DNA from 3 places in the Stenotrophomonas sp. As-7 genome. Region 2 is predicted to be linked to each of the others. Evidence: predicted binding sites of a transcription regulator. Region 2 holds the regulator's gene; each other region holds the start of a gene.
What was found. Region 2 encodes FliA, which starts transcription of late flagellar genes. Its sites were predicted from a motif close to TAAAGTTTNNCNNNCNNNGGCCGATAA; they were not measured.
Positions count from the first base shown of each region.

Region 1: a site for FliA is predicted at 2,583-2,609, ahead of QP457_RS18185 (GGDEF domain-containing protein). Genes of this name have one in related genera too.
Region 3: a site for FliA is predicted at 2,552-2,578, ahead of QP457_RS06915 (GGDEF domain-containing protein). Genes of this name have one in related genera too.

Region 1 covers NZ_CP127405.1:3,986,454-3,990,938, reverse strand. The annotation lists gene frmR (formaldehyde-responsive transcriptional repressor FrmR) at 1-95, shown strand, start outside; gene QP457_RS18200 (S-(hydroxymethyl)glutathione dehydrogenase/class III alcohol dehydrogenase) at 158-1,267, shown strand; gene QP457_RS18195 (YqcC family protein) at 1,276-1,635, shown strand; gene fghA (S-formylglutathione hydrolase) at 1,699-2,529, shown strand; gene QP457_RS18185 (GGDEF domain-containing protein) at 2,714-4,159, shown strand; gene QP457_RS18180 (hypothetical protein) at 4,202-4,485, opposite strand, start outside.
Region 2 covers NZ_CP127405.1:2,229,319-2,233,803, reverse strand. The annotation lists gene flhA (flagellar biosynthesis protein FlhA) at 1-64, shown strand, start outside; gene flhF (flagellar biosynthesis protein FlhF) at 210-1,829, shown strand; gene QP457_RS10345 (P-loop NTPase) at 1,816-2,703, shown strand; gene QP457_RS10340 (RNA polymerase sigma factor FliA) at 2,700-3,443, shown strand; gene cheY (chemotaxis response regulator CheY) at 3,463-3,855, shown strand; gene QP457_RS10330 (protein phosphatase CheZ) at 3,855-4,460, shown strand; gene QP457_RS10325 (chemotaxis protein CheA) at 4,463-4,485, shown strand, end outside.
Region 3 covers NZ_CP127405.1:1,473,343-1,477,827, forward strand. The annotation lists gene QP457_RS06910 (MFS transporter) at 1-1,064, shown strand, start outside; gene QP457_RS06915 (GGDEF domain-containing protein) at 1,105-2,520, opposite strand; gene QP457_RS06920 (TonB-dependent siderophore receptor) at 2,808-4,485, shown strand, end outside.

The DNA.
Region 1 (4,485 bases), 1.8 Mb from region 2:
TGCGCGAAGAGTTCGGCCAGCCTGCCGCTTCCGATGAACAACGCGCCGAACGCGTGCGCGACATGAGCGCGTTGATCCGCTCGTACCTGAAATGAACGACGGCGCGACACAGCGCCGCGCATCCTGTTTCCCGCAAGCCTTTTTGGAGAGTGCCATCATGAAATCCCGTGCCGCCGTCGCCTTTGGTCCTGGCCAGCCGCTGCAGATTGTCGAGATCGACGTCGCCCCGCCGAAGCAGGGCGAAGTGCTGGTCAAGATCACCCACACCGGTGTCTGCCACACCGATGCGTTCACTCTGTCCGGCGATGATCCGGAAGGCCTGTTCCCGGTGGTGCTGGGCCATGAGGGTGCCGGCATCGTGGTGGAAGTGGGCGAGGGCGTGACCAGTGTGAAGCCGGGCGACCACGTGATTCCGCTGTACACCGCCGAGTGTGGTGAATGCCTGTTCTGCAAGAGCGGCAAGACCAACCTGTGCGTGTCGGTGCGTGCCACCCAGGGCAAGGGCGTGATGCCCGATGGCACCAGCCGCTTCAGCTACAACGGTGAGCCGATCTACCACTACATGGGCTGCTCGACCTTCAGCGAATACACCGTCGTTGCCGAGGTATCGCTGGCGAAGATCAACCCGGATGCGAACCCGGAGCATGTCTGCCTGCTCGGCTGTGGCGTCACCACCGGCATCGGTGCAGTACACAACACCGCCAAGGTGCAGGAAGGCGACAGCGTGGCGGTGTTCGGCCTCGGCGGTATCGGCCTGGCGGTGATCCAGGGCGCGCGCCAGGCCAAGGCCGGCCGCATCATCGCGGTGGATACCAACCCGTCCAAGTTTGAGCTGGCCCGCGAATTCGGCGCCACCGACTGCATCAACCCGAAGGATCATGACAAGCCGATCCAGCAGGTCATTGTTGAAATGACCACCTGGGGCGTGGACCACAGCTTCGAGTGCATCGGCAACGTCAACGTCATGCGTGCGGCGCTGGAATGCGCGCACCGTGGCTGGGGCCAGAGCGTGGTGATCGGCGTAGCCGGTTCGGGCCAGGAGATCTCCACCCGCCCGTTCCAGCTGGTCACCGGCCGCAAGTGGATGGGTACCGCGTTTGGCGGCGTGAAGGGTCGCAGCCAGCTGCCGGGCATGGTCGAAGACGCGATGAAGGGCGATATCGAGCTGGCGCCGTTCGTCACCCACACCATGGACCTGGACAAGATCAACGAAGCTTTCGACCTGATGCATGAAGGCAAGTCGATCCGTTCGGTGGTCCATTACTGAGGCGCGTCATGGGCTGGCTGGATGCCCTGCGTCGGCCGCGTGCGGAAGACCCGCGCGCGGCCCTGGTCGCCCCGATCGAGCAGGCGCTGCGCGCGCTGGGCTGGGTCGTGGGTGAAGTGGGGCCACCGCGTGCGGTGACCTCGGCCTTCGGCAGCGACGATGGCATGTCGTTCGAGCAGTGGCTGGGGCAGGTATTCCTGCCGCGTCTGCACGAGGCCCGCGCTGATGGCCAGTGGCCGCCGCGCAGCAGCGTGGCAGCGGCGGCATATCGCAATCTTGATGGCCAGCCTGGCGTCGAGCCGTTGCTGCGCTTGCTGACGCAGCTGGACGAACTGATCAACAAAGGCATCCACGCCGTGCGTGGATAAGCCGACCAAGGTCGGCATCTACCAGAAGCACGCGTGCGCTGACGCGCCGCGCAGGAGAACATCATGGAACGCATCGAACACCGCGCCTGTGCCGGCGGTTGGCAGGACGTCTATCGCCATCACTCCACCACGCTGGGCTGCGACATGCAGTTCGCCGTATACCTGCCGCCGCAGGCCGCCAGCCAGAAGCTGCCGGTGCTGTACTGGCTGAGCGGGCTGACCTGCACCGAGCAGAATTTCATCACCAAGGCTGGGGCTCAGCGCTACGCGGCCGAGCACGGCGTGATCATCGTCGCCCCGGACACCAGTCCGCGCGGCGATGACGTGGCCGATGCCGAGGGCTATGACCTCGGCAAGGGCGCGGGCTTCTATCTCAACGCCACCCGTGCGCCGTGGGCGAAGCACTACCGCATGCACGACTACGTAGCGCAGGAACTGCCGGCGCTGATCGAGGCGAACTTCCCGGCTACCGATGCGCGGGGCATCAGCGGCCATTCGATGGGCGGCCACGGTGCACTGGTGATCGCGCTGCGCAACCCGGGCCGTTACCGCAGCGTGTCGGCGTTCTCGCCGATCGTCGCGCCCACTCACGTGCCGTGGGGACAGAAGGCGTTCACCGCCTACCTCGGTGACAACCCGGCCGATTGGGCGCAGTGGGATGCCTGCCAGCTTGTGGCCAATGCCGGAGAGCGCCTGCCGCTGCTGGTCGACCAAGGCGAGGGCGATGAGTTCCTGCACACCCAGCTGCAGCCGCAGCGCCTGCAGCAGGCCTGCGATGCCGCCGGTCATCCGCTGAGCCTGCGCCTGCAGCCCGGCTACGACCACAGCTATTACTTCATCGCCAGCTTCATCGGCGAGCACATCGCCCACCACGCCCGCGCCCTCAACGCCTGAGGGCTCTCCGGTGGTGCCGGCCGCTGGCCGGCAATCCCAGGGAAACACGGAACTGCAGGTTGCCGGCCAGCGGCCGGCACTACCTGGCGGTGCAGGAACAGTCCAGTTTGCTGCAGTGGATCACGCCGCTGTGGCGTGGCGGCGCGCTATCGTGCCGCCATACGGCCTTGCGCATGGGGGATGCATGCTGGTTGTGCTGGCGCTGATGTTCGTGATCTGCCATGGCGTGGTCGTGGCGTTCTGGCCGGGTACGGCCGGTGGGGGATCGTTCGTGTTCCTGACCGCGGCGCCTCTGCTGGCCGCCGCGGCCTGCCTGTGGCGCGGCCAACGCGACCGCGCTGCACTGGGCTGGCGGGCCACTGCAATGGCGCTGCTGCTCTGGGCCGGTGGCATGGCCTTCAACATGGCCGACGCCCTGGGGGCCGGACGGTCCGACATCACCCCGCGCGCCAGCCTGCTGTTGTATGTGCTGTACGGCGTGCCACTGGTGTTCATCCTGGCCCGCGCCCGTCGCGAACGCCGGATGATCAGCCTGATCGACGGCGTGATGGCCGCGCTGCTGGGCGTGCTGTTCTTCGTGCATACCCAGTCCTTCGCCGACCGCATCGACATCGATGACCAGGCGATGGCCCACATGCAGCGCATGTTCGACATCCAGAACCTGTGCATCGCCGGTTTCGCGGTGGTGCGGTGGGTCGCCGGTGACGCGCCTGAACGGCGCAGCTTCTACCGCGCGCTGGCGCTGTACGCATTGTCATATCTGCTGCTGGCGTTCTACATCAATCACTACACCTCCGAACAGTCGTTCGGTGCCTACAACGACCTGTTGATCGACCTGCCGTTCCTGCTGCTGGCGCTGCTGGCGTTGCGCCAGGCACCGGCGCCGGGCTTCGTGCTGCATCCCCGCCTGCTGCGATTGGTGCAGGCGGGTGGGCCGATCATCCTGCCCTTGCTGCTGCTGGTGGTCGGCACTCTGGTGGTGGATCACGCGCGGCCTTTGGCCGTGACCGGCTTCGTGGTGGCGACACTGGGCTTCGGCCTGCGCAGCACGCTGCTGCAGATCGATCTGCTGGAACGGCAGGCGGGCCTGGATCAGCTGGCGCGGCAGGATGGCCTGACCGGCGTAGCCAATCGCCGTCAGTTCGATACGCTGCTGTTGGCCGAATGGAACCGCGCGCGCCGCAGCGGCAGCGAAATGGCATTGCTGCTGGTGGATATCGACCATTTCAAGGCATTCAACGACCAGCACGGTCATCCCGCCGGCGACCGCTGCCTGCAGGCGGTGGCTGCGGTGCTGCAGGCCACCGCCGGGCGCGCGGCCGACAGCGTGGCGCGCTATGGCGGTGAGGAGTTCGCGGTGATCGTGCCCGGCAGCCCGCTGTCGGGTGTACTTGCGCTGGCCGAGCGTCTGCGCGAGGCGGTGGAAGCATTGCCACTGCCGGAAGGCCCGGTCAGCATCAGCGTGGGTGTGGGCTACCTGCATCCGCCGGCGCTGGCCAGCGCCGAACAGTTGCTGGCCGATGCCGATGCCGGGCTGTACGCGGCCAAGCGTGCAGGCCGCAACCGGGTGATCCTGCACGCGCACGTGCTGGACGACCACGGGGGCGCGCACGGCACGCTGGACTGTTGAGCACGTCTGCGCCACGGCCGCGGCAGAAAGGTGTGCAGCCGATCAGCGCTGGCGCAGCCATCCGGCCGGATCCAGCAGGCGCAGGCCCACTGGTGACAGCGACCGTTGCCGCAACGTCAACGGCGTGGCGTGCACCGCCGCCGCACAAGATGCCAGTTGGCGACGCAGCGGTGCCAGCACATCGTCCTCGCGTGGGCGTGCGTGCCGCCATTGCGCAATGCGCAGCAGGCAGACCAGCAGGTCCAGTTCGCTGGCGGAAATGAACGGCGACCCGGCCGGCAGCAGTTCGATCGGTGCATGCGGCGTGGCCAGCAATGGCAGCAGTT
Region 2 (4,485 bases):
GGTCCTGGCTTACAGCGAGGTGCCGGAGGACAAGCGCCTGAAGCTGGTCGGAACGATCAGCTGACGCCGCCCTGCAAAGCGCCAGAAAACAGACACCACTTTCAAACACTCGCAACAGACAGATTCCAAGGGGAACCCGAACCGTGCAGACCACCGACCACCCGCGTTCTCCGACCGCCACTCCGCCGACTTCGTCCCGTGACCACAGCATGAAAATCAAACGATTCGTCGCCGCCGACATGCGCTCGGCCATGAACCTGGTGCGCAAGGAACATGGTCCTGACGCCGTGATCCTGTCCAACCGCCGGATCGAGGAAGGCATCGAGATCGTGGCAGCCGCCAACTACGATGAGAGCGCCGTGCAGCGCGCCCTGGAAGCGTCGCGTCGCGACGTGGCGCCGCCGCCCGCACCGAAGCCGCGTACCGCCGCCGACGCGGTGATCGCCGCGGTCACCCGCCGTCGCAGCAACACCCCGGCACCGGAGCCGGTGGCAGCCACCACTTCCGCCGTCGCCGCCCTCGCCCGCGCTGCCGTCGGCGCGACCGGCCGCACCCTCGACAGCGCCGACGAAATCGTGCCGACCCGTGGCAGCACCGGTTTCGCCGCTACGCTGGCGCGTGCCGCCGTCAATGAATCGACGCTGCCGGAACAGATCTTCGCCCCGTTTGCCGACGCCATCGTTGCGCCCTTGCCGGCCGCAGCTGCCGCGGTGAACCGCGCCCGCTTCCAGATCGATCCGCCGCTGGAAGACAGCGCGCAGCTGCCGGCAGTCTCGCCGCCGCCGCTGCCGGTTGCCCTCCAGGCGACCACGGCCCACGAAGACGACACAGCCCATGCGCCGGTTGCCGTGCAGCCGACGGAAGTTGCGCCGGCACCGCTGCCGACCCTGGCCCCGGCACCTGCTCTCACTCTGGTTGCCGACGACGCCGAGATCCGCCACCTGCGCCAGGAAGTGGCCGGCATGCGCCAGGTGATCGAGCGCGAAATGAACCGCTTCACCGATGAGCGCCTGCGCGGCTGCCCGGTGCGCGCAACCGCGCTGGACCTGATGGACGAGTACGGCTTCGACGCCGGCATCGCCCGCGACGTGGCCATGCAGATTCCGCTGGAAACCGAAGCGCATCGTGGCCGCGGCCTGATGCTGGGGCTGATCTCGCGCAAGCTGCCGATCGCCCCGGTCGATCCGATGGAGGAAGGCGGTGTGATCGCCCTGGTCGGCCCGACCGGCGCCGGCAAGACCACCACCATCGCCAAGCTGGCCTCGCGCTTCGCTGAAGCCCATGCCGCCCGCGATGTCGCCCTGGTCACCACCGATACGATGCGCATCGGCGCCCGTGAACAGTTGTACGGCTACGGCCGCCAGCTCGGCATCGCGGTGCACGAGGCCAACAGCGGCACCGACCTGGACCAGCTGCTGGAGCGATTGAAGGACTACAAGCTGGTGCTGATCGACACCGCCGGCCTGGGCCCGCGCGACCGTGCACTGGCCGCCCAGCTGCAGTGGCTGCGCGCCGCCCGCCAGGTCCGCACCCTGCTGGTGCTGCCGGCCAACACCAGCTTCGGCGACATGGACGAGGTGGTGCGCCGCTTCGGCGCGGCCAACCTGCAGGGCCTGGTGCTGAGCAAGCTGGACGAGACCGGCCGCTTCGGCAACGCCCTGTCGGTGGCAGTGGACCACAAGCTGCCGATCACCTGGGTGACCGATGGCCAGGACGTCCCGGACGACCTGCACCGGGCCAGTGCAGCCAATCTTGTACTTCGCCTTGAAGATTTGCGCCGCGCGGCCGATATGCCCTGCAACCCGGAGTTGAACCATGCCGTCGCGTGAGTACGCCAAGCTGACCACCACCTTCCCGCTGACGGCGACCCGCAGCGAGCCGCTCGGCCCTGTGCGCACGATTGCCGTGACCGGCGGCAAGGGCGGCGTCGGCAAGACCAACGTGTCGGCCAACCTGGCCGTGGCGCTTGCCGGCATGGGTAAACGCACCCTGTTGCTGGACGCCGACCTCGGCCTGGCCAACATCGACGTGATCCTCGGCCTGAGCCCCACCAATACCCTGGCCGACCTGGTCGCTGGCCGTTGCAGCCTGGATGATGTGATCATCGAAGGCCCGAACGGCGTGCTGGTGGTCCCGGCCGCGTCCGGCCGCCGGCACATGGCCGAGCTGGCCCCGGCCGAGCATGTGGGCCTGGTCAACGTGTTCTCCGAACTGGAGCGCGAGCTGGACATCATGGTGGTGGACACCGCCGCCGGCATCACCGATGGCGTGCTGACCTTCTGCCAGGCCGCGCAGGACACCGTGGTGGTGGTCTGCGATGAACCGGCCTCGATCACCGACGCCTATGCCCTGATCAAGGTGCTGTCGCGCGAACGTGGCGTGGACCGCATCCAGGTGGTGGCCAACATGGTGCGCGACCCCAACGAAGGCCGCGTGCTGTACGAGAAGCTGACCCGCGTCTGCGAGAAATTCCTCGCCGATGTCTCGCTGAACTACCTCGGCTGCGTGCCGCAGGACGATTGGCTGCGCCTGTCGGTGCAGCGCCAGCAGCCGGTGGTGAAGGCCTATCCGTCCAGCCCGTCGGCGCTGGCGATCACCGAGATCGCCCGCCGCACCGCCCGCTGGCAGGCACCGACCGAGCCGCGCGGTGGCGTCGAGTTCTTCCTCGAACGCATCATCAAGCAGCGCGGGGTGGCCGCATGAAAGGCGCCGCCCAGTACAGAGAGGTCCAGCGCACGGCGGCCAATGAGGTCATCGCCCAGCACTCGGACCTGGTGCGGCGCATCGCCCACCATCTGGCCGCGCGCCTGCCGGCCAGCGTTGAAGTGGACGACCTGATCCAGGCCGGCATGATGGGCCTGATCGAAGCGTCGCGCAGCTACGACGCCGACCAGGGCGCCTCGTTCGAGACCTACGCCTCGATCCGCATCCGCGGCTCGATGATCGATGAGATCCGTCGTGGCGACTGGGTGCCGCGTTCGGTGCACCGCCGTGCCCGCGACGCTGCTGCCACCATCCGCCGCCTGGAGCAGAGCACCGGCCGCGCCGCCAGCGCCACCGAAGTGGCCGCCGCGATGGAGATGCCGCTGCCCGAGTACCTGCGCCTGATGGAGGATGCCTCGCGCGGGCAGGTGCTCAGCCTGGAGTCGCGCATTGAAGACCAGGGCGAGCTGGACACCGTCGCCCAGGGCGGCCCGACCCCGCAGCAGGTACTGGAACGCGGCGAGTTCGGCCGCGAGCTTGGCAATGCCATCGGCCACCTGCCCGAGCGCGAACAGCTGGTGCTGTCGCTCTACTACGAGCAGGAACTGAATTTGAAGGAGATCGGCGCAGTGCTCGGCGTGAGCGAGTCGCGGGTCTGCCAGATCCACGGCCAGGCGGTCCTGCGCCTGCGTGGCCGACTGAAGATTTTCGAGGCGGCCGACGCCGGCCTCGAGAGCTGATCAACAAAGGAACTCTGCTTTGAACAAGAACATGCGCATCCTGATCGTCGACGATTTTTCGACCATGCGTCGTATCGTCAAGAACCTGCTGGGCGATCTGGGCTTCACCAACACCGCCGAAGCCGAGGACGGGCATGCCGCGCTGTCGTTGCTGCAGAGCCAGCCGTTCGACTTCGTGGTCACCGACTGGAACATGCCGGTGATGACCGGCATCGAACTGCTGAAGGCGATCCGTGCCGATGCCAAGCTGAAGACCCTGCCGGTGCTGATGGTGACCGCCGAAGCCAAGCGCGAGCAGATCATCGAGGCAGCGCAGAGCGGCGTGAACGGCTACATCATCAAGCCGTTCACCGCACAGACGCTGGAAGAGAAGCTCGGCAAGATCTTCGAACGCCTGGCGGCCAGCGCTTGATGGATACCACGGTCGACAAGAGTGCCCTCGCCCTGCGCCTGCAGGAAGCCCTGGACGCGCTGGAATCCGGCGACGAAGCGGCTTGGCGCCAGCGCATCGACGGCTTGGTCGCACTACGCACCCAGCCGATGATGAGCGGCCTTTCGCGGCTGGCCCGCGAACTGGGCCAGGCGCTGGGCGAACTGCCGACCGTGCCCGATGAAGCCGGCGAGCTTGACGACGCCTGCGCGCGCCTGGATCACGTGGTGGCGATGACCGAACAGGCCACCCATCGCACCCTGGACCTGGCCGAAGAGTGCCGCAGCCTGACCGAACAGCTGCGCGCCGATGGCCTGCAGCCGGGCCAGGACGTGCAGCTCGACCGCATCCGCCACAACCTCACCGAGATCGCCCTGACCCAGAGCTACCAGGACCTGACCGGACAGATCATCCGTCGCGTGGTCGGCATCGTCCGCCGCGTGCACGAAGGCTTCGGCGCGCTCGGCCTGCCGCCGGAACAGCATCGCACCGACCCGGAACTGGCCGGGCCGGCACTGAAGGGACTGGACCGCCATGCGGTCTCGCAGAACGACGCCGACGACCTGTTGTCGGATCTGGGGCTGTAACCATGGGCGCGGTAGCCGACGACAT
Region 3 (4,485 bases), 760 kb from region 2:
TGGATGCCGCGGTGGCCGGTGCACTGCTGGCTGCCACCCAGGCCGGCAGCGTGCTGGCCCTGCTCGGATTGCTGCCGCTGGCCGACCGTGGCGACCGTCGCCGACTGCTGCGGGTGCAACTGCTGGCGCTGGTGGTGGCGCTGCTGTGGCTGGCCGCCGCCCGCAACACCGCATGGTTGCTGTCGGGCATGCTGCTGGCGGGGTTGCTGGGGACGGCGCTGACCCAGGGATTGATCGCCTACGCCGCCAACCTCGCTGCACCGGAGCAACGCGGGCGGGTGGTGGGCATGGTCCAGGGCGGCGTGTTCATCGGCCTGCTGTCGGCACGCGTGGTGTCCGGCGCGGTCGCCGCCGTGGCGGGATGGCGTGCGGTGTACCTGCTGTCGGCACTGTTGATGGCAGCGCTGGCGCTGCTGTTGTGGCGGCGGCTGCCGCACGTGCAGGTGCCTGCAGTGGCGCCGGCGTGGCGCGAGCTGCTGCGCTCCATGGTCCAGATGCTGCTGCAGGATCGGGCACTGCGCGAACGTGGGCCCTTGGCACTGCTGTTGTTTGCTGGTCTCAATGTGTTCTGGGCGGCGGTGCCACTGCCGTTGTCGGCGCCGCCCCTGAGCTGGTCGACCGCTGGCATCGGCGCGCTGGGCCTGGCTGGCATCATCGGCGCGCTGCTGGCGGCGCGGGTCGGGCACTGGATGGATCGTGGTTTTGCCCACCGGGTGAGCCTGGGCGCGCTGCTGTTGATGCTGGTCGCCTGGGCGCCGCTGCTGGGCCTGCCGCAGTCGCTGGCGCTGTTGCTGCTGGGCGTGGTGGTGCTGGACCTGGGCGGGCAGGCATTGCATGTGTCCAACCAGGCACTGCTGCTGCGCGCACCGGCCGAACAGCATGGGCGCCTGGTGGCGCTGTACATGCTGTTCTATGCGGTGGGCAGCGGTGTGGGCGCTGCCGCAGGCACCTGGATGCAGGCGCGCTACGGGTGGCCGGCGGTGTGCGCGCTGGGAGCGGGAATCGCCCTGCTGGGCTTGGCGTGGTGGGCGACGTGGCGTATTTTGCGTAAGGCCGCCCGGTAGCGCCGACGCTGTTCGATGCCCTACCGCGCGCGCTGCAGGCTCAACGTTGCAGCGCGCGTCGCCCGGGTGCCTCGGGCAGTGCTTCGTCGGCCACCACCACACGGTTGCGGCCTTGTCGCTTGGCGGCATACATCGCCGCGTCGGCGCGCGCCATCAGCCGCTCGTAATCGGGATGCCCATCGTGTCCGGCCACGCCGATGCTGGCGGTCAGCCCCAACGTCTGTCCATTCGGCAGGGAGATCGGCGATTGTGCGATCTGCCGACGCAGGCTTTCGGCGATCACCTCCGCCTGCGACTCGCTCGCCGCCACCAGCACCACCACGAACTCCTCGCCGCCGTAGCGGAACAGGTAGTCGCTGCCACGGGTCTGCTGGCCGAGCAGGGCGGCAACGTGCTGCAGCGCGCGGTCGCCGGCGTCGTGGCCGTGGCCATCGTTGATCGCCTTGAAATGATCCAGATCCAGCAACAGCAGCGCGAATGGCGTGTGGTTGCGCGTGGACAATTCGATCTCACGGCGCAGCACGGTCGGCAGGAAGCGCCGGTTGAGCAGGTTGGTCAGCGCATCGCTGCCCGCATCCAGTTCGCCGATGCGTTCGAACAGCAAGGTCATCAGGTTGCGGATGGTGGCGAGGTCTTCGCGGATCGCCGGCAGGGCCGCCAGTCGCCGTGCCGGATCTTCATCCGTGGCGCGCTGCAGGCTGCTGTCGATGCGTGCCATCAGTTGGCCGACCTGCTGTGTCTCGCTGCTTTCGCCGAAGCTGGGAATACCCTTGTGGGTGAACCAGAGGCCGAATTCCGAGGTCGCCAGACTCGCGTTGTCGGCGCCTGTCGCATGGCCGGCGAGGTTGTACAGCAGGCTGTTTTCCCAATCCAGCAGCAGGGCGCGCTGGCGCTCGCGCTCGGTGCTGACGTTCTGCACCAGTGAGAACAGCCGGTACGCTGCATCCGTGCGCGAAGAGCGCTCACGGGCATGCGTATAGGCCAGGGTCATGCCCTCCATGGCGATGTCCATGATCGCGCTGAGGCAATCGATGGCGGCGAAAGCGGTGTCGCTGTCATGGGCGTCGGCGCGCAGGCGCACGAACAACTCGTGCTTGAGCACGCGTGCTCCGCGAGTCACCAGATCAACCGGAATGCCCACCCGCGCATGCACATCGCCGATCACCCGCTGTGCGGCGACCGTAGCGGCAATTCCATCCGCATCGGTGGTCAGCAGCTGCGCCAGCCAACGCTGCATCGCCGGTTGCAGGCGTTGCTTGACCTGTTCATGGGACAGGAAGCGGCGTGCGCGCGTGTCCTGCAGCAGCACCTCGTAGAAGCGCTGCGCCAGCATTGGCGGTGCGTCGGCGGCCACGGCATGCAGCAGTGCGGCGGCGGCGGGGCCAGCCTGCAGCAGGCAGTGCTGCCAGGCCTGGGCCAGCGGTTGGCTGGCTTCGTCCAGTTGGGGTGTATCCACGTCGATCTCTAGCGGCGCACAACAGACCACGGTATCGGCCGCAGCTGTCGACGGTTGATGGCAGGTAAGCCAGCCAGTTTAAGCGCCATGCAGGCCGAAAAACGCGGGCAGAGCACATGCCGGCCGATGCCGCAATGCGTTGACGCATTTGAGAATCACTCGCATTTGTGAAAAAATGACGGCAGGAACCGACCTGCGGGCGTCCCGCAGCGATCGTTCCGCCTCCCCCGTCGCCGCCTCGTGCCCTATGCCAGAGGCTTCCGCTGCCCTGCCAGAAGGTCCAGAACATGCCTGCAAACACTCTTTCACCGCGCCCGCTGGCGCTTGCCGTCGCCGCGCTGCTGGCCGGCGCCGCGGTTACCGCACATGCGGAAACCGATGCCACCGATATCGATACCGTGCATGTCACCGCCTCTCAGATCGCGCGGCAGGCGCTGGGCACCTCCACCATCACCGCTGAAGACATCGCCAAGCGACCGCCGGTCAACGACATCGCCGAGCTGCTGCGTACGATGCCCGGCGTCAATCTGACCGGCAACAGCGCGTCGGGACAGTACGGCAACAACCGGCAGATCGATCTGCGCGGCATGGGGCCGGAAAATACCCTGATCCTGATCGACGGCAAGCGCGTGGGTGCACGCGACGCGGTGCGCATGGGCCGCAGTGGCGAGCGCAACACGCGTGGCGATACCAACTGGGTGCCGGCGGAAATGATCGAACGCATCGAAGTGCTGCGCGGCCCGGCGGCGGCGCGCTATGGCTCGGGTGCATCCGGTGGCGTGGTCAACATCATCACCAAGCGCCCGACCGGCGACCTGACCGGCGCGGTTGACCTGTACGGCCTGGTGCCCGAACACAGTGCCGAAGGTGGCAGCGAGCGCGTCGGCCTGCAGCTGAGCGGGCCGATGACCGACACGCTGTCGTTCCGGCTGTACGGCAACCTCAACAAGACCGATGCCGATTCGCTGGATCTCAACCGCAACTTCGCCACCGGCGCCAATGCGGTACCGCCGGCGGGCCGCGAAGGCGTCAAGAACCGCGATGTCAACGCGCTGCTGCGTTGGGACGTGAGCGCCAACCAGGTGGTCGAATTCGAGGCCGGCACCAGCCGCCAGGGCAACATCTATGCCGGCGACCGTGCGGTCAGCACCACCGGAACCTCTACCGGCGTCGACCTGGCCGCGCTGGCCGAGCAGCAGGCCGAGACCAACCGCATGTACCGCACCACCGGCGCGATCACCCATCGCGGACGCTGGGGTGATGTCAGCTCGCGGCTGACGGCAGCGGTGGAAGGGGTCAACAATTCGCGCATCAACGAAGGCCTGGCCGGTGGCCCGGAGGGCAGCTTCAACGGCGCTGACTGGTCGACCTCGCGCCTGCGCAACTACCAGCTGGACGGCGAGGCCAGCTTCCCGACCACCCTCGGCGGCGCCGGGAACGTGTGGACGCTGGGCTTCGAATACCTCGACAGCCGGTTGACCGATCCGTATTCCATGAGCCAGTCCAGCAGCAGCGGGGGTGGCATTCCGGGCCTTTCGGCCGACCGCGCACGCGGCAAGTCCGATGCGCAGACCACCGCTGTCTACGTGGAAGACAACATCTACCTGGGCGAACGCTGGATCGTGACCCCGGGCCTGCGTTTCGACCATCACAGCCAGTTCGGCAACAACACCAGCCCGAGCCTCAACGCGCAGTTCCGGCTCAACAGCGACTGGGTGGTGAAGGGCGGCATCGCGCGTGCGTTCAAGGCGCCGAACCTGTATCAGTCCAACCCGGACTATCTGTATTACACCCGTGGCAACGGCTGCCCGAACGCATTGCCGAGCCTGGGTGCCGGTTGTTATATGCAGGGCAATGCAGATCTGAAGGCAGAGACCAGCCTGAACAAGGAACTGGGCGTGGAGTGGGCACCGCAGAGCGGCTGGCAGGCCTCGCTGACCTACTTCCACAACGACTACAAGGACA